DNA from 2 places in the Halomonas sp. Ps84H-12 genome. Region 2 is predicted to be linked to the other one. Evidence: predicted binding sites of a transcription regulator. Region 2 holds the regulator's gene; the other holds the start of a gene.
What was found. The regulator FliA, encoded in region 2, starts transcription of late flagellar genes. The targets are predictions, from matches to a motif close to CTAAAGTTNNNNNNNNNNCNGCCGATA.

Region 1 (14,750 bases), on a different contig from region 2:
TTAAAAATACAATCAATCACTTAGCCGTGTACAAAAAACACAACTCAGGCGGCTTAGCACCAAGATGGCGCAACGCGGCGGCGCGCATGCACGATATTCATGCACCAACACGGCGCTTTGCACCACCGGCGGGGATGCACCATAAAAAAAGCGCCCTAGCAGACGCTAGGGCGCTTTGGGGGTACCGCACTGAGCGTTAGTTAGCGGCAGTGGCCGCTTTATTACGACGCTTCTTGAGCAACGGCAGGCCCAGCGACAGCATCGCAATCACCAACAGAGAGAGCGAAATCGGCTTATCGATAAAGGTGGTCCAGTCGCCACCAGAGATCTGCAGCGCCCGGCGCATGGACTCTTCCATAATGTTACCCAGGATCAGCGCCAGAATCAGCGGCGCCGTGGGGAAGCCAAACAGGCGCATGCCCAAGCCCAACAGGCCAAAGCCCAACAGCAGCAGCAGGTCGAAGACGCTAAAGCTCATGCCGTAAACGCCGATCATGCAGAAGATCAGAATCATCGACAGCAGCAGCGGGCGCGGCAGGTCGAGGATTTTAGCGATCAGCGGGATCAGCGGCAGGTTTAGCACCAGCAGGAAGATGTTGCCGATATACATACTGGCAATCACGCCCCAAAACACGTCCGGGCGCTGCTCCAGCATCATCGGGCCAGGGGTGACGCCCATTACCAGCAGCGCGCCCAGCAGTACCGCCGTGGTGCCGGAACCCGGCACACCTAGGGTTAAAAGCGGAACGAAAGAGCCGGTACACGCGGCATTGTTGGCCGCTTCCGGCGCGGCCACACCTTTGATGTTGCCTTGGCCAAAGGTGTCGCCATCTTTCGCTAGGCGCTTCTCCATGCTATAGCCCAGGAAAGAGCCAATGGTGGCGCCCGCCCCCGGCAATACGCCGGTAAAGAAGCCCAGTACCGAGCTACGGCTGATGGGGCCTGCAATTTGCTTCACTTCACTACCGCTCAGCTTGAGCGAGCCGATGGCATTGCGCGGAGCTTCCTTGCCACCGCCCCCACGCAGCAGCATGTAGAACACTTCCGCCAGGGCGAAGATACCCAGCGCCACTACCAGAAAGTCGATACCGTCGAGCAGTTGAATCGAGTTGAAGGTAAAGCGTTCAGTACCGGTTTGCGTGTCGATCCCCACAATCGAGATCATCACACCCACTACCGCCGCAATCAGGCCTTTTACCAAGGATTTATCCGACAGTGACACCACCGCCGTTAAGCCCAGCACCATTAGTGCAAAGTACTCAGCAGGGCCAAAGCTTACCGCCACTTTGGAGAGCAGCGGTGCCACCAGCATCAAAAAGATCACCGATACCGTACCGCCGATAAACGAGGCATACGCCGCAATGGCCAGTGCCTTACCCGCCATGCCCTGCTTGGCCATCGGGTAGCCGTCAAAGGAGGTTGCCACCGTGCCCGCCACGCCGGGGGCGTTGAGCAGAATGGATGAGGTCGAGCCGCCGAAAATAGCGCCGTAATAGACCCCTGCCATCAGAATCAAACCAGAGGAGGGCTCCATGGCAAAGGTAATCGGAATCATCAGCGCCAGCGCGCTGATCGGCCCTAGGCCTGGCAGCATACCGATAATGGTACCGGCAAACACACCGGCGAAAACGTAAGCGATATTGATTGGCTCAAGCGCGATGCCAAAGCCATACATCAGATTGTTTAAGGCATCCATGGGAGTGTCTCGCGTTAAAACCCGCTAAGCGTGCGTCAGCACGCCCTGCTTAGAACGGCAGTACGCCGGTGGGTAGGTAAACATCCATTACCCGTGTCATGGTCAGGTAAAGGGCCAGCACCACACCCAGCGATGCCGCCAGGTTGATGCCGTGGCGGCGATAGCCGTAGTAGGCGGTTAAACCAACGCTTAAGAGCGTGGAAGCCAAGACAAAGCCCAGCGGCACCAGCAAAAACGCATAGGCGGCGATGGCTAACGAGGTCACAATGACACGCGCCCAGGGGGTGAACAGCAGCGGGCCGTTGGTGGCCTCATGGTCGATCTCATCGGCCCCGGCAATAGCGCTCGGCTTTTCAAAAAACAGCAGCGCCGCCAGCAGCAGCAGAGACACACCCAATACTTTGGGGAACAGGTCGGAATCCACCGGACGCGGTAAGGGGAACGTCGGGATTTGCCAAGCCATGGCTAAATAAGCAGCCGCCACCAGCGCCAGTACAAGCGCTAGCCACTGGTTAGTATTCAATCGGGTCATTGGGATTTCTCCGAAGGAGCCAACGCGGATGCGCTGGCCCTCGCGGTAACAGACAGAAGATCCCAGCGGCGTGGCGCCACCGGGGAATCTCTAACGGGCGCTGGCGCTTACTGGCGCAGCAGGCCCAGATCGGTCAGCACGCTGCTGAACTGCGCTTGCTGCTCATCCAGGAAGGCACCAAACGTTTCGCTATCCTGGTAGGCATCGATCCAGCCCAGCTGGTCGCTGGCTTCGCGCCATGCGTCGGTTTCGAGCATTTCAGCGAATAGCGTTTCGTAGTACTCCACCGCTTCTTCCGGCATTTCCGGCGCGCCCATCACGCCACGCCAGATATCGAAGGTGTAGTCGTAGCCCTGCTCTTGGTAGGTGGGCACGTCGGCCAAACCGCCGCCCAGACGCTCTTCAGAAGAGACGCCCAGCGCGCGCAGCTGGCTGCCTTCGCCAAGCTGGCCCACGGCTTCACCAGCACCGCCGATCACCGCTTCGATGTGGCCGCCCATCAGGTTGGTCATGGCATCGCCACCGCCGGAGAACGGAATGTAGTTCACTGCAGACGCTTCCATTCCCGCTGCCGAGGCCAAGCCCGCTATTGAAATGTGATCCATGGAGCCAGGCGCACTGCCGCCACCTACGCTCAGGCCGGGGTTGGCTTTGAGTGCTTCGAACAGGTCATCGAGGGTTTGGTACTCGGAGTCCGCCGCGACCAGGATGATGGAGTAGTCGGTGTTGATACGCGCAATCGGCGTGAAGTCGGTGTGGTCGTAGCGGGAAGCGCCTGCCAGCGGCACCAGAATCATCGGCGGGCTGGTGGCAAACAGTTTGTGGGGGTTGCCGCTATCGCGGGCGACCTGGGCCCACGCCACGGCACCGCCGCCGCCAGGTACGTTGATGGCCGCGAAGCTTTCGTCTGCCAGAGACTCCTGCTGAATCACGCGGGACATGGTGCGTACCAGCGTATCCCAACCGCCGCCGGGGTTGGCGGGGGCGATGAATTCGATGGACTTGCTCGGCGTCCACTCCTGCGCTTGGGCAGATGTCGTCATGGCCAGGGCCGCCATCGGCAGGGCCAGCACGGCGATGCGCTTCAAGGAAAGCGTAGTCATTGGCGTTCTCCACGTTTTTGTTCAGGCGTTATTGTTCAAACGGTGTTTTGGTGGGCGCGGTTTGTTGTGTGCGCCGAACAAACCAAAAGCACGGCTAACCAGCAGCGCTTAGCACTCGATGATTAGCTTTGTGTGGTTACGCCGTGAACGTTAGAAGAGTGCTACCCCCGACGACAAGCTTATGACCATAAACGACAAACTGTTCTTTTTGTGCGTTTTGTTCATTTTGTTCACGCCGAGGCACTTAGAGACTGTCCAACCACCCCTTAGCGGCGCCTAGCAGCCGATAGCGCCGTTCGGGGCGGCCAACATCGCCATACCCTAGCTCGGCGCTCACCGCCTGTTCAGCGACTAAAAACTCCAAATAGCGCCGCGCGGTTGAGCGGCTGGCGCCCATAGTGCGTGCTACCTGCATCGCGGTGAGCGAGTCGGGCGCGGCAGCCAGCGCATCCACCACCCGGCGCAGCGTTAAGCGGTCGATGCCCTTGGGTAGCGCTCGGCTGTCGGAGCGTGTGGGTTCGCTCGGGGTAACCCGGGCCAACACGTGATCCAACTCGTCCTGGCTCATCTCGGCACGGTTCGCCAGCACTTCACGCTCGCGGCGGAAGCGAGTCAACATCTGGTTCATGCGGGTCGCTTCGATGGGTTTGATCAGGTAGTCGAACACGCCGCCACGCAGCGCTTCGCTGATGGTTTCCACCTCTTTGGCGGCGGTGACCATGACGATGTCCACATGAACATGATCCCGTCGGATGGCCCAGAGTAGTTCGAGCCCCTCCACGTCGGGCAAGTAGGCATCGAGCAAAATGAGCTGAATATCGGCGGCGTGCTGTGCCATTAGCGCCTTGGCTTCGCTGCCGTTGCGCGCCATGCCGACCACGTAAAACCCTTCGCTCTGCTCGATGAAGGCGCGATGGATATCGGCAATGCGAAAATCGTCTTCGACGACCAAAATGCCGTATTGCGTCGCAGACATGGCGTTTCCTCTTATTCATTAGCGTCGTCATTATTCGTGTCGTTATCAGGGCGCAGGCTCGGTGGCGGCCTCGGCGCATAGCGAGCGGTCCAGCACGGCAATAAAGCATGCGCCGCCCAGTTCGCTCTCTTCCAGCGTCACTGCGCCCCCGTGCTGGCGGCACAGCCGCGCCACCAGGGCCAGCCCTATGCCCCGATGCTTGCCGGTTTTGGTGGAAAATCCTTCGGCAAAAATCGACTCCGCATGCTCGGCGAGCACCCCGGCACCGTTATCTTCCACTTCAATAAGTAGCTGCTCGCCCAGGTCGGTGAAAAACAGCCGCACAGTGGGCTGGTCGCCGTGAGGGCCGTTGAGCGCAGCGTGGCAGGCGTTATCCAGTAAGTTACCCACCACGCTCATCATAACCTCCTGCCCGGTGGGCGTCAGCGGGCAGGAGAGCGAGCTCTGCTCGTCGATTTCTAACGTAACGCCCAGCTCGCGGGCGCGGGTGAGTTTGCCCAGCAGCGTGCCGCTCAATACCGCATCCGCCACGTGGCGCATTAAAAAGCTCATTTGCGCCTGGGCGCGCTCGGTTTCCTGGTGAATCAGCGCCAATGCTTCGTCGATACGCTGCAACTGCAACAGGCCGGAGATGGTGTAGAGCTTGTTGGAGAACTCGTGGGCCTGGGCGCGCAGCATATCCACATCGCGACTGGCTTGGGTGAGTGCTTGGGAGAGGTCGATAATTTCTCGGCGGCTACGAAAAGTGGCCACAGCCCCTTCTATTTCCCCTTCATGCAGAATCGGCACGCGATTGACCACCACCGGGTGATCCCCCAGCCACATCTCCTGGTCAAACTCCTGCTCGCCATGCTTCAAGACTTCCAACAGCCGCGAATTGGGCACCACCTCACGGATCGGCTGACCCAGCAGCACATGCTCGTCGGGCAGCTCTAAAAAGCGCCGCGCCTGCTGGTTCACCAGGGTGATATGGCCATCCCGGTTCACCGCGAGAATGCCTTCGTGAATCGATTGCAGGATGGCCTCTTTCTCCATCGCCAAGCGGGCGATTTCGTAAGGCTCCAGCCCTAAAATGATCTTTTTCAAGTGCTGCGACAGCCAGTAAGCACCGGCGAACCCCAGCATAATCATCAGCGCCACCAGCGCCCAGCCGAGGCTGGTGTAGCGGGCCACGTCCATATCGACGCGATCGAGCATAAAGCCCACCGAGACCACCCCGATGATATTGCCCTCCTCATCCCACACCGGAGTTTTGCCGCGCATGGCCGTACCCAGCGTGCCGGTGGCTTCGGAAACATACGACTGGCCATAGATAAGCGCCTGGTCGTTATCGCCGCCCACCATGGGCTGGCCGATACGCTCGGGCACAGGGTGGGAGTAGCGGATCGATTGGGCATTACCCACCACCACGTAGCGCGCGCCAGTCTCCTGGCGGACTCGTTCGGCAAGGGGCTGAATAATGGCGGAGGGGTCAGGAGAGGAAAAAGCGTTTACAATCTGCGGCATCCCGGCCACGGTTTTGGCCACAGCCAGTGCCCGCTCGCCCATTTGGTGGGTGATGATCTCGGCTTTGCGGTGGTTCAAATAGGTGCCCTGGGCCAGCAACATACCCGCCAGCAGCAGCCCCACCAGCATCATGACTTGCAGGCGAAAACTGCGTTTGTACCAGCGGCGCTTGGCGCGGGTACGGCGCCAGCGCTGTAATTCGGCTAGTGTTCGGGGGCGAGGAGCAGTCATAACGGAACTCATGGTGCGCGACCGCGTCATTATGGCACGCAGCGCCAAGCGGCGTTAGTCGTTGCGCTTTCACCTCACTTTGCTTATATAGCAGCCACTTACTGAACCCAAGCTCAAGGAGGAGTGTTGTGCGACATTTGCTACGCTCACTGGTATTCACTAGCAGCGCACTTTGGGCGACCGGCGTTGCTGCCTCGCCGTTCTATGCGCCGCCGCCTCCGAAAGAGGACACCCCCGAATTTAGCGGCGATGCGGAGCTTGGTTTTACCCATCTTTCTGGCAACACCGACAGCCAAACCCTGATCGGCAAGACCCGCCTGACCTGGCTAACGGGGCAGTTGACCCATTCGCTACGCGGCGAAGTGCGTAACGTCAGCAAGGATGGCGAAACCAGCGCGGAGCAATATCTGCTCGCAGGGCGTGAACGCTACGACTTTAGCGGGCCGCACTACCTGTTTGGCTTTGCCCGCTGGGAGAAGGACCGTTTTGCCGGGTACGACCAACAGCTTTCGGTAATTGGTGGCTATGGACGGCAGTTGTTAGAGAATAAGCAGCACACGCTCTCGCTGGAAGCAGGCCCGGGTTACCGCAATGATCGCCCGCGAAAAGAAGATAACCAGCAGTTGGCCGTGGCCTATACCGCGCTGGACTACCGCTACCGACTCTCTGATTACGCTGATATTGCCCAGGAGATGTCGGTAGAGTACACCGATGCAAACACCACCGGCCGTTCGCTAACGGCGCTTACCGCCCGTCTTAACGCTAGGCTGTCGCTGCGCCTCTCTTATGAAGTGAAGCACAACTCACAACCCCCGGAGGATGCCAGCGAGCGCACTGATACCACGACCAGCGCCTCGCTGCTGTATAGCTGGTAGCACCATCATGGTGCTACCCACGCCGATTAGAAGTGAAATTTAACCAGTGCACTCACCGCGCTTTCCGTATCCATAACGCTGTCGGAAAGGCCATATTTATTGTGCCAGTAGGAGTACTCAATCCCTGCGTAGAGCACCCCTGGACGGCCACGGTAGTGCCCTAAGTCTAATTTTAGCTGTGGGTTGAAATGAAACTCTGCGTCATGGTCCGATGCCGACGTTGAGTAGTCGATATAGCCATCAAACAGAAAACGCGATGCTCCCACCTCAAACGGCGCACCCCAGGTGAGCGTCATTTGCAGATCATCGGCGATTTCACTGTTATTGACGTAGTAGAACGTGCTGTTGAAGTACGTTGTGCCTGGCACGTCCCAGGCGAAACTCACGCCTGTCAGAATGTTGGTAGCATTGGTGCCGCCGCCAAATTCATAGGTTCCTGCTAGCGACACATCTTTCAGCGCGCCCCGCTGCAAATCGACGCCACTTAGCCAGCCAAGGCTGAGCGTTGGGGAGAATTCGCCATACAGATCGTCGTCACCATCGGCTTTACCTCGCCCTTGGTTACGATCCACAAACAAAAAAGTGCCGCCCCAGTCGTGTGCCGTCACGTTTTCAAAGGTGACATAGGTATCGGTGCGCTCATTACGCCCAAACGCTTGGTACTGATCGCTATATAGCAGCGAGATACTTGAGTCTGAAAATAGTTTTTCAGCCGAGGCAAGCGGTGATATCAACATGGCAGCGGCTAAACTAGCGATGGGTAAATATTTCATTGGGTCCCCTTATTGTTCAACACTGGCTATGCCAGCAAATTCAGTTAAACCGCAGCGGTACTTCGCCGCTACGGCGTTTCTTTTCTCAACTACGGTGTGCCCAGGCAGTCATACGCTTTTCTAATTGGGCAAACAGTTCGTACATCACCATGGCCATCGCGCTGATCACCAGCAGCCCGGCGAATACCAGCCCCATACGCATTTGCGAACCAGCGCTCATCATCAGGTAGCCGATGCCCTGGTTAGAGGCGACGGTTTCCGATACGACGGTGCCCACAAACGCTAGGGTGATGGCGATTTTCAACGAGGCAAAAAAGTACGGCAGCGAACGCGGCAGCCCTACTTTCAAAAGCACATCCATGCGCCGCGCACCCAGTACTCGCAGCACGTCTTCCATTTCTGGCTCCAGGGTTGCCAGCCCTGTGGCCACATTCACGACAATGGGAAAAAAGCAGATTAAAAAGGCAGTGAGAATCGCAGGTACCGAACCGATACCAAACCAGACCACCAGAATTGGCACAAAGGCCACTTTAGGAATGGCATTAAACCCCACCAGCAGCGGGTAGCAGGCGTTATACAAAAAGCGCGACGAGCCGATGATAAAGCCCAGCACTAACCCGACCGCCACTCCCAACCCAAAACCGATCAGCGTGGTCCAGAAGGTTTGCCAAGAGTGCTGACCAATGGGGCCTGCATAGGTAATCAACGCCTGCGCGGTTTCCAAGGCGCTGGGGAAGATAAAGCTCGGTACGTTAAATAGCCGCACTGTGACTTCCCAGATCATCACCAGCACCACCACCGCGATCCAGGGCGCCAGACGTTCAATCAGTTTGCTATTTACGGTCATAAAAAAATGCCTTAATGGTGCCGACGCAGAGAGTCATCGATCAGGTGCTACGCACTTCGCCAATCTGGGCGCGTAGTTCCTGCACCAGATCAATGAAGGGTTTTTCGTAGGTGGTCTCCAACGCTCGGGGGCGAGGCAGCTCAATGGAGCGACGCTCAATAACGCGACCTGGGCGGCGGCTCATCACATACACCGTATCGGCTAAGAAGGCCGCTTCACGAAGGTCGTGGGTTACCAGCACCACGGTAAACCGTTGGGCTTCCCATAAATCCCGCAGTACGCACCACAGCTCTTCGCGAGTAAAAGCGTCTAGCGCGCCAAAGGGCTCGTCCAACATCAGCAGGCGCGGCTGGTGGATCAGCGCCCGGCAAATGGACGCCCGCTGCTGCATGCCGCCGGAGAGCTGCCAAGGGTATTTATTCTCATGCTCGGCGAGCCCGACGGTTTTCAGCAGTGAGCGCGCCCAGCCCACAAACTCCTCGCGACGCTTACGAAACTGCCGACGGTAGGGCTCAACAATTTCCAGCGGCAGCAGCACGTTATCCAGCGTGGTACGCCAGGGCAGCAGGTTGGCATTCTGAAACGCCATACCGGAGATTTTCAGTGGTCCGGTGACCGGCGCGCCATCCACGCTGACACTCCCTTGGGTAGGTGCGTGCAGGCCCGTGCATAACTTCATAAAGGTGGATTTGCCACACCCTGACGGCCCCACGAAGGCGACGAACTCGCCTTCGTGGATCGACAGGTCGATATCTTCGATGGCGTTGCCCGCGCCGTCGTACGCCAGGCTGACGTCATCGAAGCGGACGAACGCTGCCGACATCACTCCGCCTCCGGCAGCAGCATGCGCTCTTCTACCGGCGGCAGGTAGCGGGAGTCAAAGACCTGATCGGGGGATGGCAACGTGGGCAGATCGTAAGCATCCGCCACCAGTTGAATCGCCTGGCTCAGCCGCTCGTCATCCACACCGCCCACACCATATTCACGGGCATCGGGGGTATCCACCACGCTCTCCAACGCCAGCTTCAGGCGACGCGTTTCCATCTCGACATCGATCAGGCCGTCGCGGTTACGCACGTACTCGATGGCTGCTTCGGGGTCTGCCAGGGTCTCTCCCAGCGCACGGTTGAAGGCGCGCAGGAAGCCCTTCACGGCCTCGGGGTTGGCATCGGCAAAGGCATCACTGACCAGAATCGCGTTGCCGTACAGCGGGACGCCGTAGTCGGGGAACGGCATGATGGTCAGCTCGTCTTCGCTCATGCCGCGCTCTTCCAGGTTGAGCAGGCTGGTGAAGTAGAAGCCGGTGATGGCATCGACATCGCCCCGGGTCAGCAGGGTTTCGCGTAGCGCAGGGTCGACGTTTTGCCACGCCACCGCGTCGGCCTCCAGCCCATTGGCAGCGGCAAAGATGCCCCAGGCGCGATAGCCGGTGTCGAAGGCCGGGGCGGCGATGGTCTTGCCTGCCAGGTCAGCGGGGCTCTCGATGCCGCTCTCCTTGCGCGCAAACACCGCCGCGGGCGTGCCGTCATAAACGATATAGACGCCCTTGATGCCGGGGCCTTCCGGGTTTTCCGCAAGGAATTCGACCAGCGCGTTGAGATCGCCAAAGCCCATCTCATAGGCGCCCGAGGCCACCCGGTTCACCGCCCCTGCAGAGCCGCTTCCCGAATCGATCTGAACCTGCAGACCTTCTTCGGCGAAGTAGCCTTTTTCGGCTGCCATCAGAAACGGCGCTGCCGGGCCTTCGAAGCGCCAGTCCAGCTGGAAGCGAATCGAGGTCGTCTCGGCAGCAGCGCCGAGCGGCATCATCAGCACCGCGCCAAATAGCGCTAGCGGAAACAAAGGGGAACGGGCAGTACGGGAGCGAGTCGGCATGGCAGTGAACACCTTGTATACAAAATTGCAGAGGCTATGCAGAAACACCGCCATCTTTTGCTTTTTACTTTTTATTCATGAACTTAGGCCCGAAAATGGATCATTCCCCGCCCTCGAAAGCGCCAAAATGGTGCGCCACGCACTGGCCGCGCACCATTAGAAAACATTTTTGACCAAGCCGTTAGACTTTGGTCTAGTTCGGCGGTATACTGTGCTCAGTTTCCTGTCCTCGCGCCATTCATTGAATGGCGCTTTTTTTTGCTTTGAAAACCTGTGGCCAGCGGCGTTAAGTCGGCTCCCTCTTGGGTTTATTAAGCTAAAGGTTCTGCTCCCGCTCTTTCCTGCAACCTCCCATTCCAAATAGGTGCTCTTCATGAACCAACCTGCCCAACGCGCCGAGGGGCCTTCGCGGTTTTCCCTCGGCGATCCTATCGTGCTGGTGCTTAGCATCGGCTTCATCGTGGCGTTTCTGGCGCTTTCGTTTTACGACATTGATCTAGTCGCCAACTCTATCAGCGCAGGCTTTGCCTGGACCGCGCTGGTGCTGGGCAGCTATTTCCAGCTGCTGCTTCTGCTGACGTTTTTTATCGCCATCGGCGTTGCTTTAACGCCTGCGGCAAAAGCTAAGATCGGCAATCTCGATGCACCAGAAATAAGCACCTTTAAGTGGCTCTCCATCATTCTATGTACGCTGTTAGCCGGTGGTGGGGTGTTTTTTGCCGCGGGCGAGCCGGTGTACCACTTTGTGGTCACCCCACCCGCCTTTGATACCGAAGCGGGCACCGCTGAAGCGGTATCCGGCGCGCTGGCGCAGTCGTTTATGCACTGGGGCTTTATGGCCTGGGCGGTGCTGGGCTCGCTCACCGCCGTGGTGCTGGCCCATGCGCACTACGTGAAAGGCCAACCGCTGCAGCCGCGCACATTGCTCTACCCGATTTTTGGTGAACGCTTGATGCGTGGCCCGCTGGGCGGTTTAGTGGATGCCTGCTGCGTGATTGCCTTAGTGGCAGGCACGGTAGGCCCCATCGGCTTTTTGGCAACTCAGGTGAGCTTTGGCCTGCATGAGCTGTTTGGCCTGCCGGAAGGCTACACCGGGCAACTGATAATTCTGGCCGTACTGGGCACTATTTATGTGCTCTCCTCCATGAGCGGGGTACATAAAGGCATCCAACTGCTGAGCCGCTTCAACGTACTGCTGGCGTTGGCAATCGGCGCCGTGATTATCATGTTCGGCCCCACGCTGTTTTTGGTGAACACCTACGTTTCCAGCATGGGCGCGTATGTCAGCGAGTTTTTCACCATGGCCACGATGACCTCTGAAACCGCCCCGGCGTGGTGGATGCAGTGGTGGACGGTGTTCTTCTTTGCTTGGTTTATCGGCTATGCACCGCTGATGGCGATTTTCGTGGCGCGCATTTCACGGGGCCGCAGCATTCGTGAAATGATTCTGGCGGTTGCCGTACTCGCCCCGATTGCCACCACCGTATGGTTTACGCTACTGGGCGGCTCCGGCATTTACTATCAGTTGACCGGGGTAATTGACCTGACCGAAGCGCTCAACAATTTCCAGTTTGACGTGGCGACTCTCACGGTGGCTCAAGCGCTGCCCGGCGGCACCTGGATGGCACTGGCGATTCTGCTGCTGACCACGATTTTTGTGGCCACCACCGGCGACTCCATGAGCTACGCGATTGCCGTTGTCGGTGCGGGACACGATGCCCCCAGCCCCTGCATGCGCGCTTTCTGGGGCATTGCGATGGCCCTGATGGCGGCCGTGCTGCTGTATATGGGTGCAGGTCAAATTGGCGCGCTGCAGCAGTTTATCGTGATTACCGCGATCCCGGTGTCGCTGATTCTGCTGCCCTCGCTGTGGAACGGCCCGCAGGCGGCTTACGCCATGGCGCGTGAACAGGGCATCATCGAGTGACGATGATCGGCCAATTCTAACTACAGCCCTTCCAACAGCCGCAGAATCATCTGCGGCTGTTGGTTCACCTGGGTCAGCATCGCGATACCCACCTGCTGAAGCAGTTGGGCGCGAATAAGATTGGAGACTTCTTGCGCGTAGTCGGCGTCTTGAATACGCGACTGGGCAGCGGAGGTGTTAATGATGCTGGTGTTAAGCCCGTCAATGACGCTCTCGAAGCGGTTCTGCACCGCGCCTAAATAGCTGCGCTGGCGGTCGACCTGCTTAATGGCTTCATCGACGACATCCATTGGTTTGGGCGTGGCCGAGACATCATCTAATACGCTGAAATTATCCAACCCCAGCGCCTGACGCCCCATCGCCGAAAAGCTCACGCCAATCACATCCCCAGCGTTGGCCCCTACTTGAATATTAAGCGCTTTATCGCTCTCGATCAGCCTAATACCGTTAAAGTTGCTCTGCTCGGCGACGCGATCAATCTCTTCCAACCGTTGGTCGATCTCTAACTGAATAGACGCCCGATCTTCTGAGGAATTGGTGCCGTTGAGCGCCTGAACGCTGAGTTCGCGGATGCGCTGAAGGCTGTCGTTGATCAGGTCCAACGAACCTTCTGCGGTTTGCACCATAGAGATACCGTCGTTGGTATTGCGGATCGCCTGGTTCATACCGCGAATTTGTGCGCCCATGCGATTAGCAATCGCCTGGCCTGCCGGATCATCCTTGGCGCTATTAATACGCAGCCCAGACGACAGACGCTCCATGGAGGTCTGCATTGCTTGCTGGCTACTGCGTAGATTATTCATCACCAGTAGCGACATGATATTAGTCGCAAGGCTGATCACGGGCTTGACCTCGGAAGTGAACGCAAACAGTGCGGAAGTAGCGTGAATATCGGCCTATCTTTAGAAAACGTGAGCCCTGCCCCGTAAAACTTTCCCAGTCGCTACTATTTTTTCAGTTCGGCCTCTTCAGTACGGCTAGCACTTCGTCCACCGGCCCCCGAACATAGTCGTGATGAAAGTAGCCATCGTCGACCACTTCGCCATCCCAGACCACAATGTCTAAGTCCATGGTCCGGGGGCCAGATTTGATCGGCCCGCGAACACGGCCTAAGCGATGCTCAACCTCTTTTAGGTAGGCTTTAAAGTCGCCCAGCTCAAGCGTAGTGCGCACCACCAGGGCGGCATTTAAGAAGTCTGGCTGCTGCTGAAAGCCTACCGGGGCAGTGCGCACCGCTTCGGAGCGGGCCAGCAGTTCGCACTCACTGCTCAAAATCTCAAGGGCTTTGGCAAAGTGATACTCTGGCTCAATATTGGTTCCTAGCGAGATAACGCACTCGTGTTGAGCCGACACGGGCGAGGGAGTTGACGTTACGGGTGACGACCTTAATGACATAACTATATCCCAATATAAGAGGCTGGATGACTAACGGCTGGTGAGCCTATGACCTAGCCCACACCGTTTTAGCGTATAGGCATCAATCGGCGCCCCAACAGAGTAGACGGTTAATCATCCCGTTCAATCTCTGTACAAGTTATTGACAAACGCTACCGCTCACGCAGAGAGTCTTTTTGATTACCATGACAACGTTAGTTAACAAACACTACCTGCTGCGAGGGATAAAGCAATGGAGACACCTGCTGCACTTGTAACCGGCGGCGCCACGCGCCTGGGCCGCTATTTTGCTGAAGCGCTAGCCGATAAGGGCTTTGATATCGCGTTACACGTGAATAGCTCCCGGGGGGAAGCAGAGGAAGTGGCAGACGCAATTCGCGGCAAGGGTCGTGAGTGCGAGATTCTGCCCTGCAACTTTTTAGAGGATTCGCTAGAAGGATTAATCACCCAAGCTAAAACGCGTTTTCCTGGGTTGAACGTGCTGCTCAATAGCGCCTCAGCTTATGAACCAGCGCCGATTGCCCGTACCGATATGGCCATGCTGGAGACCCAGTTTCGGGTCAATATGTTTACCCCGCTGCTACTCACACGCCATTTTGCCGAGGCGGTAGAGCACGGTCAGGTGATCAACATCATCGACAACAAAGTGGCCTATCACCAATATCCGTATGCGGCGTACCTGCTCTCCAAGAAAAGCCTAGCTGAGATGACCCGTATGGCAGCGCTGGAGTTTGCTCCGCGCCTACGGATTAACGGTATCGCCCCCGGGGTAGTGCTGCCTGCCTCCCAGCGTACCAGCGACTATATCCAATGGCGCATCGAAGGCATTCCGGTCAATCACCAAGGCAACCCAGCACACCTTGTACAAGCCTTGCACTATTTGCTGGATAATGCCTTTGTGGCCGGGCAAGTGCTATTTGTAGACGGCGGCGAATCGATCAACCTAGAGGGTCGCCACTCCGAAAACTACCCTGGCGAGCGGCGCGACTGACCCAACGCAATGAGGCCGCCCGA
Region 2 (14,750 bases):
ATGAATTGGTTGGTCGGCTACAAGGTAAGCAGTGGGTGATTATTGATACCGTGGGGATGAGCCAGCGGGATCAGCGGGTGATTGAACAGATCGCCCATTTACAGGGTGGGAAGTCCACCGTGCGTCTGGTGCTGTTGCTCAACGCCGCCAGTCAGCCGGAAACGCTAGAAGAAGTCGTATTGCGCTACCGCCAAGCGGCGAGAGCTGCAGGTGCCGAGTTAGACGACTGTATCATCACGAAGCAAGACGAAGCTGGGCGGCTTGCGCCGGTATTAGACATCGTCATGCGCCACGGTATGAGGGTGCTGTTTGGCTCCTATGGCCAGCAGGTGCCAGAAGATATGGTGGTCGCGACACCACCCGCACTGATTGATCAAGCACTGTCGGCCAACGTTTCGAGTAGCGCGCGTGCTGAAACAGCCCCACTCAGCTTGCCACGCTGGTCGCGGGATGTGTTAGGGCAGGGGCGCAGGCTCTCCTCGGTGTTAACCCGCTTGCGTCAGCGTGTCGTCGATTTTCACCGCTTGGAAGCCGCCTGGGACATCGCAGCGCTGCCGGGGGTGATACAAGACCAGCGCCTAGATGAGCTGTTAGCCGGAGCCTCCACCACTCGTGACGCGTTAGGGGTGGTTTGGTCGCCCCGCCGCAACGAGCGAGGTTGTGACTGGTCGATGCCAGATGTTGCCTTGAATGAGCAAGGTGCTTGGCTGGCACTGACTCGCCTTCAGCACCGTCAGCTAGCGGGCTGGCAGCCACGTTTGGTGCGTTGTGCAGGAGATGTTGCGGTTCATCTGCTGCCTACCCTGCCAGACGCTGAGGCGCTGGCTTGGCTAAACGCTCAGCATCTGACGTGGGTCAGCATGGTGCCCGCGAGCCAGCGGGTATACTGCCAGGGCGAGCGCTATACCCTGCGTTCCCTGTTCCAAGAAAGCACCTTAACCCATAGCGTGGGCATCCGTTTCCGCGGGCAAAGCATGCAGCTTTCCAGCGCCTATGTTGAAGCGCAGGACGTATCAGGTAACCCCGTATTGGCGTGGGTCGGTGAGGTAAGCGACCCTGAAAGCACTAAGCGAATCGTGCGCCGCTACTGGCTAACGCCTGCACGTTTGGGCAGCGATGTGTTAACGCTTTTAATCACTCAACTGCAGAGTGACGGACTGGCATCGCTCACCAAGCGTGCTTGGCAGCAGCTTAAAGAGGCCGATGGGGGTGATGTCAGCAGCGAGCTGCGCCTGCTGATGGCCAGCGGCGCGGCTGCAGTAGCTGGCCATCTAGATATCGTTGACGATGAGGACGCTCAGGCCCTGCGAGCCGATTTGCTGCGCTTGTTAGGAACCCAGCGCAAGCGGCGTGATACGGCACTGCTTGATGCATTAGTACACGTTCTGATGGCGCGCGATGCCATTCGTCAGCTAGGTAGCGTCAGTCGTGAGGGCGTGGTATGAGTGGCCAGGATCAGGCGGCTGGCCTGCGCAAATGGGCCGATTTACAGCGCCAGCAGCGCGGTGCTGATGAAGTCGGCCATAACATGGAAAGTGACGAGGCAGTGCCTGCCGCACCCGTTAACGAAGAGAAAGCCGCCGCGTATACCCAGGAGGCCATGGCACCGACGGTAGCTGCTGCTGCCGAGCCTGCCACCGTGGCGCCTCCAAGACCGAAAAAAACGTTAGTGGTAGTAGGCTTACCTCATGCTGGCGCAGCGCAGGTGGACAAAGTGCGAGGTCGGCTGGGGCAATGGTCGGCCCTTGGGAGGCAATGGGCAGGTGACCCACAGGATTGGGATATTCATATTGTCATGCCTGACAGCGCCTCGCTGACTGACTTAGCCGAGCGTTACACTCGCTGGGCGCTATGGGTAAACAGTGATGCTGACGCCTTTGCCACCATGTACCGAGTGTTGCGCCAATTACGCGAGCATGGTGGTCCGCAGCGTCTTCTAGCCCTTCATGAACCCCACCTGCCGCGCCGGGGGTTGCTGGATAATTTGGGCAATGCTTCCGCTCGTTATTTAGATATTGAGCTTCTGCTGCTGGCGCGCTAGCGGCGGGCCAGGGTGCATGTGTCGCTCAAGGGGAGAGTTATGCAGAGTTTGGCGAGTTGGGTAAGTAACGCTAAGCAGATGGCTATTGAGGCGTTGATAAAACCTGCAAAGTTGTTAACAGTAAGAAAAATGGGCTGTTTAGGGCTAGTAGCAGGGTTATGGTTTTTCGCGTTGAATACGCAGGCCGCAACCGGCAGTTGGAGCAGCCAAGTGCCTAGTGTGATGGTAGCAATGAGCGACCGTACCAGCAGCAGTCAGGCGATAACCCCGCCAGCGGGCGTCTCGCTGCGTAATGCTGTGCTGTCGCGAATTCAATGGCGCTTTGAGTCACCGCCGGGAACGCCTGTGCACGCTTGGCTATGTCATCCTGAACGCTGTGTTGCACTATCAGGCATGCGCGGTAGCACGACCGCTCTATCGGGAATGTTGGCGAGCGCACCGCTGTACTTTCGGTTTACGCTGCAGCCAGGGCAACGCCCTGTGCGAGTACAGGGGTTACAAGTGATCGTGAACTATCAGTAAAGGTTGTTAAGCCGCGAGGCACGAGGATGTATACAGCACAAGGCAGGATCAAACAGAGTGAGCTGTTAACTCAATACATGCCACTGGTGAGACGTCAGGCCTTAACGCTGCAGGTAAGGTTGCCCGCGAGTATTGAGCTGGATGATCTGATCCAGGCGGGTATGGTGGGCTTGTTAGAGGCATTAGGGCGCTTTGATGCTGCCCAAGGAGCAACATTTGCTACCTTTGCAAGCCAGCGCATCCGTGGCGCGATGATGGACGAGCTGCGCACTCGTGACTGGCTGCCCCGCAGCGTACGCCGCTCGGCACGGGCGGTAGATGATGCTGTGCGTCGTTTAGAGCAGCAGCTGGGGCGCCCCCCGGAAGAGGGGGAGATTGCCCGTGAACTGGAGATGCCGCTAAGTGATTACCAGCAACTGCTCAACGATACCAATAGCGGGAAATTATTGCCGTTCGAAGAGCTCATTGCGGATGGCGGCGAGCCTGCGGGGGACGACACTCACCGACAGCCGTTTGAACAATTATTGGATGAACAGCAGCGGCAAACGCTGATCGACGCCATTGAAGCACTGCCCGAGCGCGAGAAGCTGCTAATGGCGCTGTATTACCAAGAAGAGATGAATCTAAAAGAAGTGGGCGCTGTGCTCGGTGTCACCGAATCACGGGTTTCACAGCTTCACAGCCAGGCGGTGAGTCGGCTGCGTGCTCGCCTACATGAGACTAATTAATCCTCTCACTCACTAACCATAACCGGCGAGGAGCCGTTGATGAATCCATCTACGCTGATCGGTATATTTGCCAGCATGCTGTTGTTGGTAAGCGTTTTATTTTTTACCGCAGAGTCTCCCGAGAGCTTTATTAACTTACCGGGGCTTGCCATTGTGGTCACTGGCACGCTGGCGGCCACGTTTATCAGCTATCCGCTGAAAGAAGTGCTGCGTGTGGTGCGTCTGGTTGGTTTAGTTTTCCGCCGTGAAAACACCTATGTGCGAGATGACATCAATGAGTTGGTTTCCATGTCGCGCCTTTGGTTTAAGGGGGATGTTAGAGCGGTTGAGAAAGAACTGGAACATACCCGTAATCCGTTTTTGCGCACCGGTATTCAACTGGTCATTGCGAATACAAAAGAGGATGAAATCTTCGACATGCTGCGCTGGCGTATTGCGCGGCTGAAAGCCCGCGAGCATGCTGAAGCCCAAATTTTCCGCACCATGGCCACCTATGCACCGGCCTTTGGCATGATTGGTACTTTGGTAGGCTTGGTCAACATGCTCGAAGTGATGGATGCGGGTGACCTGGAAGTAATTGGGCCCCGGATGGCAGTGGCGCTGTTGACTACTTTCTATGGCATCCTGTTGGCCAATTTGGTGTTTAAACCGATTGCCGTGAAGCTAGAGCGGCGTACGGAAGAGCGCCTTATCACTATGAACATGGTGCTGGAAGGCATTTCGCTAATTACCAAGCGCCGTCTGCCATCGTTTATTGAAGAGACGCTTAACTCCTTCGTAGCGAATTACCACGACGAAATTCGTGACTCGAACGTTAAGCCTCGGCCCGATATGGGTTCCGCATTAAAAGGGTAGCGCCATGCTCGACCGCGACTCACGGCATGCTTTGGAGCTTCCCGCCGAAGTGGGGGAGAGTGACGAGAGCTGGCTGACCAGTTACCTGGATGTATTGACGCTGCTGATTACCCTGTTTGTACTGCTGTTGGCGCTTACGCCATCCGGCGGTGGCGAAGGGAGTGAAAGCAGTATCATGGATCCCTCGAATGCCGTTACGTCACTGCCATTGGCTAGCCTAGCCACAGGAATACTTCCCCGCCACGATGGCTTACATCCCCAAATGGCAGGGCTTGATATCCCTGGAGTGAGTGTCTCCCAGGGGCAAGAGGGCGTTACGCTACGTATTGACGATAGCCTTTTATTCCCCAGTGGCAATGATGTGCTAACGCCCCAGGGGCAAGCTGTGTTAGAACGGCTCTCCTCGGTGCTGCAGTCCTTTGAAGGTCAAATTTCTGTTGAAGGCCACACCGATAACGTGCCGATCGCGACCGCTCGGTTTCCGTCTAACTGGGAGCTCTCAGTGGGACGAGCCATCGCAGTGGTACGCCAGTTAGAGCGGCAAGGTATTGCCATTTCACGTATGCGGGCCGTCGGCTATGCCGACACCCAACCCATGGAAAGTAATGCTACTGCGGAAGGGCGAGCTGCCAACCGACGCGTTGAGCTGTTGCTGAAGCAACAGGTCAAGGGGTAAAGAGATATCTCGAGGCTATCTTCGTGTCGAAGCATCATTCGCTACTGACAGCTGTAAAACGCTGATGGCCCGGGCCGATGCCGCTATGTATCAAGCCAAGCACAGCGGCCGTAATCGAGTAGAGGTTGCGGAAGAGCGTGCGCTTAACCCGGAGGAGCAGGTGCCTCTGTGAGAGAGGCGCCGCTACACAGCGACTGCATGCGTTGAATGGCGTTGCCAGCACCTTCCAAACTAAAGGTCATGTACCACGGTTCCTGCTCTCCCTGGTCAAATCCTAAAAACAGCTGCTCGCCCGACTGCATCTCAGCGATCAGCGTCTCCATATCGCTCAAATAAAAATGGGCATAAAAGCCGTCATCGCCCCGCTCGGTAATAAACTCCGCCATGGTATCGACAATCGGGTTGTCACCAATCCGCAGCCGAGTGGGTACCAGATTCACCGCGCGGCTCTCTCCCTGCTGCTGCGCTAGGGTGACGCGCATCTCCAGCCACGGTAAATCACAGACTCCTTGAGTAGCATTTATGCTTAGCGTGGCATCGGAGTAGCTGTGGGTCTCCACAGCACGAAAGTGGCGCTCTTCTCCTAGGGTCAGCGCCATGGATTGCCAGTGCCCATGGGTAGCCACTGATTCCACATTAAATGTAGCGGCCAATGAAAGGGGAGCTGTGACAAGCAGCATGGCGGTGACGGCGAAAGTTGATGTTTTCAGGAAGTTCATAGGTCGTATCGTCATCGAAAACCTTAAGCCTATAGCGTGTTGGGAATAAGCAAAAGGGTAAGGTGCTGATTTTTCTATATCTAGTGCTGTTAACGTCAAAAAACGGCCCATATAGTAGAAAGTCGGGGCTATACTCCCCTACGATGCCACGTATAATCGGCCCGTTTTTTAGCGCTATCGCTACCCATCGTGAAGGAGTTTCGTGAACATGAGTACCGCAGCCAAGGCGATGAAGACATCCAGTGAAGTCCCTATGCAGGCTCCATCTAGGGAAATCTGGGATGCCAAATATCGGTTAAAAGATCGTCATGGCCAACCGGTGGATCAAGATGTCGCAGCGACCTTTGAGCGCGTGGCTCGCGCCCTAGCCGCCGTAGAGGGTGAAAAGGCCGATGAGTGGCTACCCAAATTTCGCTGGGCGCTGGAAAATGGTGCTATTCCCGCTGGGCGAATTCTCTCTAATGCGGGAGCCGAAGCCTACAAGCCCGCCGTCAGTCTGATTAATTGCACCGTTTCTCGCACTATTCGTGACTCTATGCGCGATATCCTCGACTCTGTGGTCGATGCGGGTATGACATTGAAGTCGGGCGCCGGTATTGGCTACGACTTCTCAACCCTGCGCCATAAAGGTGCCTTTGTGTTTGGCGCAGGAGCAGGCACCAATGGCCCGCTGGCGTTTATGGATATCTACGACAAGATGTGCTTCACCGTGGCGTCTGCCGGAGGCCGTCGCGGCGCGCAGATGGGTACCTTTGATGTGGGGCACCCGGACGTGCGCGAGTTTATTCAAGCCAAGCGCGAAGCAGGGCGGCTGCGTCAATTTAACCTGAGCCTACTCATCACCGATGAGTTTATGGAAGCGGTGAAGCACAACGCTGATTGGCCGCTGGCCTTCCCGCTGCATCCTGGTGAGAAAGAGGATGTGAGCGTCGAAGAGGTGATTTACCGCGACTGGCCGGTGGTGGAAGAGGGCTACACGGTGGATGCCGAAGGGCGCGTGGCCTGCCGTGTTGTCGAGGTGATTAAAGCTCGCGAGTTGTGGGACACGATTATGTCCTCCACCTACGACTACGCCGAGCCGGGCTTTATCCTGATCGATCAAGTCAACCGCATGAACAACAACTGGTTCTGCGAAGATATCCGCGCCACTAACCCCTGCGGCGAGCAGCCACTACCGCCAGAGGGCGCTTGCCTGCTGGGCTCGGTCAACCTGACCAAGTTTGTGATCGAGCCGTTTAGCGCCGAGCCGCGGTTTGATTGGGAGCGCTACCGTAAAGTCGTGGCGATTTTCACCCGTATGCTCGACAACGTGGTGGAAATTGCTGGCCTGCCGCTCCCCCAGCAACAGCGCGAAATTGAAGCCAAACGCCGCCACGGCATGGGCTTTTTAGGTCTTGGTTCGACCCTGACCATGCTGAAAATTCCCTACGGCTCTCAGGCGTCGCTGACGTTCACTGAAGAGGTCAGTCGTCATTTGGCGTTGGAAGGGTGGAAGCAGGCGCTGGAGCTTTCTAAAGAGAGGGGCATGGCGCCAGTGCTTGAAGAGGAGCACACCATTACGCCCAAGATGATGCGCGAGCGCCCTCAGCTCGCCAGCGACGGCTACGAGGTAGGTGACAAGGTGCCGGGGCGGATTCTGCACGCCCGCTATAGCCAATACATGGCCAAAGTGGCCGAGCTTGAGCCGGAGCTGGTAGCGCAGCTCGCCGAGCACGGTGCTCGCTTTACTCACCATAGTTCGATTGCCCCCACAGGCACTATCTCGCTCTCCATGGGCAACAACGCTTCCAATGGCATTGAGCCGTCGTTCTCCCATCGCTATTTCCGCAACATCATCCAGTCCGGTAAAAAGACCAAGGAGCAGGTGGAGGTGGTGTCGTTTGAACTAGCGGCCTACCGCCACTTTATCGCTGCCGATGCGGTAGAGAGCGATCTGCCGGATTACTTTATTACCGCTGACGCGGTCACTCCCGAGCAGCACGTCGCCGTTCAAGCGGCAGCTCAGCAGTGGGTGGACTCGGCGATTTCCAAAACGGTCAATGTACCCACCGAGTTCCCCTTTGAGCAGTTCCAAGACCTCTATCTGCAGGCCTACGAGAGCCGTTTGAAAGGTTGCACTACCTTCCGCTTTAACCCGGAAGCCTTCCAAGGCGTGTTGGTGCGTGAGGATGACCTGAAAAACACCACCTATGTGTTTGAGCTGGAAAATGGTGAAACCCTTGAGCTAACCGGCGATGAGAAGGTGCTTTACGACGGTGAAGAGCATAACGCCGCTAACCTGTTTGATGCCTTGAAAGAGGGCACCTACGGCAAATGGTAATCGTAAGCGCAAGCAAGGCTTAGCTTGATGAGCTGTCTAAAGAACTGGGGAGAACGTTATGGCGGTTGAAATTACGTCGAAAATTGTCGGTTACCGTATTAAGCAACAAGGGCAGCCCGCGCCTGCACCGGAGCTACCAGATGAAGACCCATTAACGGTCCGCATTCCATCGCGCCCGGAAGGCACACTGGAAGCAGTGTCTGAAAAAATCTCTTATGTGGGGGCTGAAGGGCGCAAGAAGGTCTACTTGCTGGTCTCGTTTATGCCAGTGGAAGGCGTGATTGGCGGCCAGCGTGTGGTGATTGAGCGTCCGGTGGAGTTCTTCTTTCCCTCGGGCCAGCTCTCCAGCGAGCACCAGTGGATTACTGCGACCATGCGCAGCCTGTCGCTTGCAGCGCGTGGGGGCTATGTCACTCAAGCCGTGGCAGACCTGCGCAAAGTCGCCTGGGACAAAGGCTTGGTGCGCTGTGGCATGAATCGCTGGAATAAGCCCATGTTTCACGATTCTGAAGTGGCGGCGATTGCTTGGTCGATTCAGCAGATTCTCTATCGGCGTGGCTTTCTGGATCAGGACGGCCACCAAGTGCCGGTGGAGACGCTGGTTGCACGCTATGCGCACCGCATGCAGCATGGACATGCCTGGCAGCCGGAGGAGCCCCCGGCGGCTGAAGACTCTGCCGGCGCATCGTCTTCTGGTGAAGCAAGCGGTGGCCCCGCTACGGTAGGCACGTGCCCTGAGTGTCGGGGTGATTTGATCATGATGGATGGCTGCCCAACCTGTTATGCCGGGTGCGGCTGGTCAAAGTGCGGCTAGCCGCTGGCATCACTCGTCAAATAACGGCCTGATATTATCGGTAAGGTAGCAGTCATCAAATTCCCCTTCCGTGGCCAGCGCTTCAAGGTTGGGGATTGAGACATGATGGCGGTCGCGAAACACCAGCCCATCTTCGCTGAGCGCACTAAAAGTACGGATCACGTGTACTGGACTTAAGCCTAGAATGTCCGCCAGCTGCTCCTGGGAGAGCGGCAGGCGGAATTGGCCACTAATATCGTGATTGGCTTCGGGCACCGGGTAGCTAAGCGCTAGGAAGTGGATGATGCGCGTTTGGCCCGCTCCAGTAGTGGCGCCAGGAAGCGCCCGGTATGCGAAACGCTCTGCTTGGCAATCTGCTCGGGCGTGCCCTCAGCAATAATTTGCCCGCCGCCAGAGCCACCTTCCGGTCCAAGATCAATGAGCCAGTCGGCGGTTTTGATCACATCCAAGTTGTGCTCAATCACGACAATCGTATTGCCGTGATCGCGCAGTCGGTGGAGTACGGTCAGCAGCTGGCGAATATCTTCAAAATGTAGGCCTGTGGTAGGTTCATCCAAAATGTAGAGCGTTTTGCCGGTGTCGCGCTTAGCTAGCTCTCGGGCCAGTTTGACACGCTGTGCTTCACCGCCGGATAACGTGGTGGCGCTTTGCCCTAAGCGAATATACGAGAGCCCTACGTCCATTAGCGTTTGCAGGCGGCGGGCAATGGCGGGCACCGGGCTGAAGAATGCCAGCGCGTCTTCCACGGTCATTTCCAGCACTTCGTGGATGGTCTTGCCTTTATAGTGAATATCCAGCGTTTCGCGGTTGTAACGCTTACCTTTACATACATCGCAGGGTACGTAGATATCCGGCAGGAAGTGCATCTCTACCTTGATCATGCCCTCGCCCTGACACGCTTCACAGCGCCCGCCCTTAACGTTAAAGCTGAAGCGGCCCGGCTTATAGCCCCGTGAGCGCGCCTCTTGGGTACCCGCAAATAGCTCGCGAATGGGCGTGAAAATACCGGTGTACGTCGCAGGGTTAGAGCGCGGCGTACGGCCAATGGGGCTCTGGTCGATATCGATCACTTTATCGAGCTGATCAAGCCCTTCAACCTTCTCATAGGGCGCTGGGGTCAAGGTGGTGGCGCGGTTAAGCTCACGGGCGGCAATGGGCATCAGCGTGCCGTTAATCAGCGTTGATTTACCCGAGCCAGAAACCCCCGTCACGGCAATAAACAGCCCCAAAGGCAGGCTCAGCGTGACGTTTTGCAGGTTATTGCCTGTCGCGCCGCGCACGACCAACTGCTTTTCCGGATTGCTGGGAATACGGTAGGGCGGCACGGCGATTTCACGAGTGCCGGAAAGATACTGACCGGTGAGCGAGTTGGGGTTATCCATCACTTGCTGGGGCGTGCCTTGGGCGACGATTTCACCGCCATGCACACCAGCACCGGGGCCGATATCCAGCACATGGTCTGCCGCGCGAATGGCGTCTTCGTCGTGTTCGACCACAATCACGGTATTGCCCAGGTCGCGCAGTCGCTCCAGGGTTTTCAACAGGCGGTCATTGTCCCGCTGATGCAGGCCGATAGAGGGCTCGTCCAGAATGTACATGACGCCCACCAGCCCCGCGCCGATTTGGCTAGCCAGACGGATACGCTGGGCTTCGCCGCCGGAGAGGGTGTCGGCGCTGCGCTCTAGGTTCAGGTAGTCCAGGCCCACGTTGACCAGGAACTCTAGGCGCGCGTGAATCTCGTTGACGATCTTGTCGGCAATTTCGCCTTTACGCCCCGGCAGGGCCAGCTCGGCAAAGTAGCGCCACGCGTCGCCAATCGGCAGGTGAACGATATCCGCAATGTTGTGGTCATCCACGTACACATGGCGCGACTCTTTGCGCAGCCGCGAGCCGCCGCAGGTGGTACACGGCTGCACGGCGATATACTTGGCGAGATCATCACGCACCATGTTGGATTCGGTTTCCCGATAGCGGCGCTGCATGTTGGGCAGCACGCCTTCAAAGGCATGCTCCCGGGTGACTTTGCGGCCGCGATCCCCCACGTACACGAACGGAATTTGCTCATTGCCGCTACCGTTGAGGATGATCTCACGCTCGTGGCGAGCCAGCTCCTGCCAGGGGGTTTCCAGCTCGAAGCGGTAGTGCTTGGCGAGTGCCTGCAACTGGGTGAAATAGTAAATGTTGCGCCGATCCCAGCCTTTAATGACGCCTTCTGCGAGGGAAAGCTCTGGATGGCTAATCAGCTTATCTGGGTCAAAGTACTGCTGAACGCCGAGGCCATCACAGGTAGGGCAGGCGCCCGCAGGGTTGTTAAAAGAGAACATGCGCGGCTCAAGCTCTGAGAGCGAGTAGCCACATACCGGGCAGGCAAAGCGCGAGGAGAAGGCGAGGTCTTCCTGCTCGCCATCCATAAAGTGAATCATCGCCGTGCCGTCGGCCAGGTTTAGCGCGGTCTCAAACGATTCCGCTAAGCGCTGGGCGATATCGTCGCGCACTTTAAAGCGGTCCACTACCACGCTGATATCGTGTTTTTTACGCTTATCCAATGGTGCGATGTCGTCGAGTTCGAGCACTTGACCGTCGATCTGCACCCGCACGAACCCCTGGGCACGCAGCTCGCTGAGCAATTGTAAATGCTCGCCTTTGCGGCCCTTCACCATAGGGGCCAGCAGCATTAGCTTGGTGCCCTCGGCGAGGTTCATCACTTGATCGACCATCTGCGAAATGGTCTGGGCTTCTAAGTCTTCACCGTGCTCTGGGCAACGGGGCGTGCCTGCGCGGGCAAACAGCAGACGCAGGTAGTCGTAGATTTCGGTGATAGTGCCCACGGTTGAGCGCGGGTTGTGGGAGGTGGATTTCTGCTCAATAGAGATCGCAGGAGAGAGACCTTCGATGTGGTCCACATCGGGCTTCTCCATCATCGAGAGGAATTGGCGTGCATAGGTAGAGAGCGACTCCACGTAGCGACGCTGCCCCTCGGCATAGAGCGTGTCAAACGCCAGCGATGACTTACCGGAACCGGAAAGCCCGGTAATGACGATAAGCTTGTCGCGAGGCAGCTCCACATCGATCTGCTTGAGGTTGTGGGTGCGGGCACCCCTGACCAGAATGCTGTCCATCAACACCTCGAATCGCGTGGCAAAAGCGTAATTATACGATTGCTGTCCCCTTCCCGGCAAAACTGTCTCTGCCTGCGTCACCGCGCTTGGCGTTTCCAGCGTGATGACAAAGCGCTAGAATGGGGGGTTACCTCAGGCCGTTCTGGCCCATCCACCATACACAAGGGCACTATGCGCAAGGTTTCCGCACTGCTGCTGGCCGCTGAACGCCGTGCAATCAGCGGCTTGGCCGGCCTTTATGCGTCTCGTATGCTGGGACTGTTCATGGTTCTGCCGGTGCTCGCGCTTTATGCCGACACGTTGACAGGCGCTACGCCGCTACTGGTTGGCGTGGCGTTAGGCATTTATGGCTTAACCCAGGCGACGCTGCAAATCCCGTTTGGTTTGCTCTCTGACCGCATTGGTCGTAAGCGTGTCATTGCGATGGGGCTGCTGATTTTTGCTTTTGGCAGCGTGGTAGCGGCCATGGCAGATAGCATTGGCGGGGTAATTTTAGGTCGCGCCCTTCAGGGGGGCGGTGCCGTGGCGGCCGCCATAATGGCTCTATTGGCAGATCAAACCCGCGAGCAGGTACGCACGGCGGCCATGGCCACCATTGGCCTTTCGATCGGCGTATCGTTTGCCATTGCCATGGTGCTTGGTCCTTGGTTAGCCTCCTGGGCGGGGCTCTCTGGGGTGTTTTGGTTTACCGCACTCCTAACATTGGTGGGACTGTTAGTCCTTTGGCGCTGGGTGCCGCCTGCGCCGCGCCGGTTACGCCACCGTGACGTAGGGCTGGACCGGAAGCAGTTTAAAAGTGTGATTACCCGGCCGGATTTGTGGCGGCTTGATCTATCGATTTTTGCGCTGCATCTTGTCCTCATGGCAATCTTTGTGGCTATCCCCTTCCGCTTACTCAATGCGGGGGTAGCAGTGGAGTACCATGGATTAGCCTACCTAGGCATTATGGCACTCTCTTTTGTGGCGATGGTGCCGCTGGTGATCATAGCGGAAAAGCGCCAGCGTATGAGGCTGATGTGCCTATTGGCGATTGGAGCCATCGCTGCCAGCCTAGCCAGCCTAGGGTTGTCGCTTTCCCAGGGGCATTGGCTGTTTGTTTGGCTATTTGTTTTCTTTACCGGCTTTAATTTGCTGGAGGCAACGCTGCCTTCCATGCTTAGCAAGTTGGCCCCAGCGGGTGCTAAGGGCACCGCAATGGGGGTGTATTCCACCAGCCAGTTTCTCGGCGCTTTTTTAGGTGGCACGTTGGGCGGCTTGCTGGCGAATACCTGGGGGCTTAACGCGGTATTTATTGGTTGCGCGGTGCTAGCGCTGGCGTGGTGGGTAGCCATGTGGCGGATGTCTTCTCCTCCGCCGCTCTCCAGCGAGGTGGTGGCGTTACACGATACGCAGCCTGATGCGATCAACTTATTGATGGAGCATCTTGCCGACGTGGTTGGTGTGGAAGATGTGATGGTCGTGCCGGAGGAGCGCCTCATGTATTTGAAGGTAAACCGCAAAGAACTCGATCAAGCGGCGCTGGCAAAACTGATTCCACCGCCGCGACCCTAAAGAATGAGCGCTCACCTGCTAAAAACAGCAGGTAGCGACCTACTCAGTTATTTGTCCGATTACGTAAAGGAGCGACCTCATGGCGCGCGGTATTAACAAAGTTATTTTGATTGGCAACCTGGGCCAAGATCCTGAAGTGCGATTCACCCCTTCTGGCACAGCGGTAGCAAACTTAAACCTAGCCACTTCCGATACCTGGATGGATCGCCAAAGTGGCCAGCGCCAGGAGCGCACCGAGTGGCATCGCGTGGTGCTATTCAACAAAACCGCTGAAATCGCCCAGCAGTACCTTAAAAAAGGCTCAAAAGTGTATATTGAGGGCCGCCTGCAAACGCGCAAATGGCAGGACCAGAACGGTCAAGATCGTTACAGCACGGAGATCGTGGCTAACGATATGCAAATGCTGGATAGCCGTGGCGGCGACTTCCAGGGCGGTGGTGCCCCGCAGGGTGGCTACGCTCAGCAGGCCCCGGCTCAGCAAGCGCCTCCTCAACAGAACTATGGCCAAAACCTGCCCCAGCAGGGCGGCTACCCGCCTCAGGGTGGGGCCCCTCAGCGAGGTGGACAGCCCGCGCCGCCGCAGCAGCCGGCACCGAATAACCAAAACAACAGCTATGGCGCCCCCAATCCGGGCAATTTTGATGATTTCGACGACGAAATTCCGTTCTAAAAAGTACCTTACACACGTTCGTCGATGCGTGGCGCAGTTGCCGCCACGGTTTTGGGTTGAGGGGGAGAGGCTGTCTTGAAGCTGCTGATACTAGATGCCGGGCACTGCTTAAGTTTAGCGCTAGCCCGTGAAGCGAGCCGGCGCGCGGATACCGAGCTAGTCATTGAGCAAGGCCTTGCTGTTTCGCCGAGTCAGCTACAGGCGATAGCGCCCGATGCGGTGCTCATTCCCCCGCTGGCGCACCCGCTGAGCATGACGCTCGCCGAGGTGAAAGCCCATGCGGATGCCGTTGATCGCTGTGTGGATGCCTGCCAAGCCCAAGACGTGGCGCTGGTGTGGTGTGTCTCGGATCAGCTTTATGAAGAGGGATTTGATAGCCCGATTGATGAGCATGTCGTGCCTGCCCCACGTGATGAGTGTTTGCGTCGATTGGTGCAAACAGGCGATCGTATCCGTGCCGAATACCACCGCCATCTGATTGTGCGCTTAGGGCCGCTGTTTGCTTTGGAAGGTAGCCACGCCTGGCTGAGTGAAATTATCGACAGCTTTGTCACGGGGCAGACGGTGCGCGCAGCAGAGGACGTAGTGTTTTGCCCCACCTCTGCCGACGCGGTCGCCATGGCGTTGATTGGCATGCTACAGCAGCAGGCCTGCGGCGCTGACGCCTGGGGAGCCTATCACTTGGCGGGCACTGAGCCGGTCAGTGCGTTCACTTTTACATCAATGGTGCGTACT

Region 1: NH344_RS03085 (flagellin) is a predicted target of FliA. The motif match lies at 13,231-13,257, and genes of this name have one in related genera.

The regions. Positions count from the first base shown of each region.
Region 1 is NZ_JAMXSJ010000004.1:88,134-102,883, reverse strand. It holds gene NH344_RS03140 (tripartite tricarboxylate transporter permease) at 197-1,696, opposite strand; gene NH344_RS03135 (tripartite tricarboxylate transporter TctB family protein) at 1,746-2,228, opposite strand; gene NH344_RS03130 (tripartite tricarboxylate transporter substrate binding protein) at 2,336-3,331, opposite strand; gene NH344_RS03125 (response regulator) at 3,576-4,307, opposite strand; gene NH344_RS03120 (sensor histidine kinase) at 4,353-6,044, opposite strand; gene NH344_RS03115 (DUF481 domain-containing protein) at 6,182-6,919, shown strand; gene NH344_RS03110 (outer membrane protein OmpK) at 6,946-7,692, opposite strand; gene NH344_RS03105 (ABC transporter permease) at 7,778-8,539, opposite strand; gene NH344_RS03100 (ABC transporter ATP-binding protein) at 8,580-9,362, opposite strand; gene NH344_RS03095 (ABC transporter substrate-binding protein) at 9,362-10,414, opposite strand; gene NH344_RS03090 (BCCT family transporter) at 10,788-12,341, shown strand; gene NH344_RS03085 (flagellin) at 12,362-13,183, opposite strand; gene folK (2-amino-4-hydroxy-6-hydroxymethyldihydropteridine diphosphokinase) at 13,296-13,736, opposite strand; gene NH344_RS03075 (SDR family oxidoreductase) at 13,969-14,727, shown strand.
Region 2 is NZ_JAMXSJ010000006.1:82,142-96,891, reverse strand. It holds gene flhF (flagellar biosynthesis protein FlhF) at 1-1,445, shown strand, start outside; gene NH344_RS04715 (hypothetical protein) at 1,442-2,041, shown strand; gene NH344_RS04710 (flagellar protein FlhE) at 2,213-2,563, shown strand; gene NH344_RS04705 (RNA polymerase sigma factor FliA) at 2,590-3,291, shown strand; gene NH344_RS04700 (MotA/TolQ/ExbB proton channel family protein) at 3,331-4,146, shown strand; gene NH344_RS04695 (OmpA family protein) at 4,151-4,822, shown strand; gene NH344_RS04690 (hypothetical protein) at 4,966-5,556, opposite strand; gene NH344_RS04685 (adenosylcobalamin-dependent ribonucleoside-diphosphate reductase) at 5,750-7,861, shown strand; gene NH344_RS04680 (hypothetical protein) at 7,920-8,675, shown strand; partial or broken gene NH344_RS04675 (helix-turn-helix domain-containing protein) at 8,685-8,912, opposite strand; gene uvrA (excinuclease ABC subunit UvrA) at 8,945-11,794, opposite strand; gene NH344_RS04665 (MFS transporter) at 11,966-13,345, shown strand; gene ssb (single-stranded DNA-binding protein) at 13,425-14,015, shown strand; gene NH344_RS04655 (sugar nucleotide-binding protein) at 14,091-14,750, shown strand, end outside.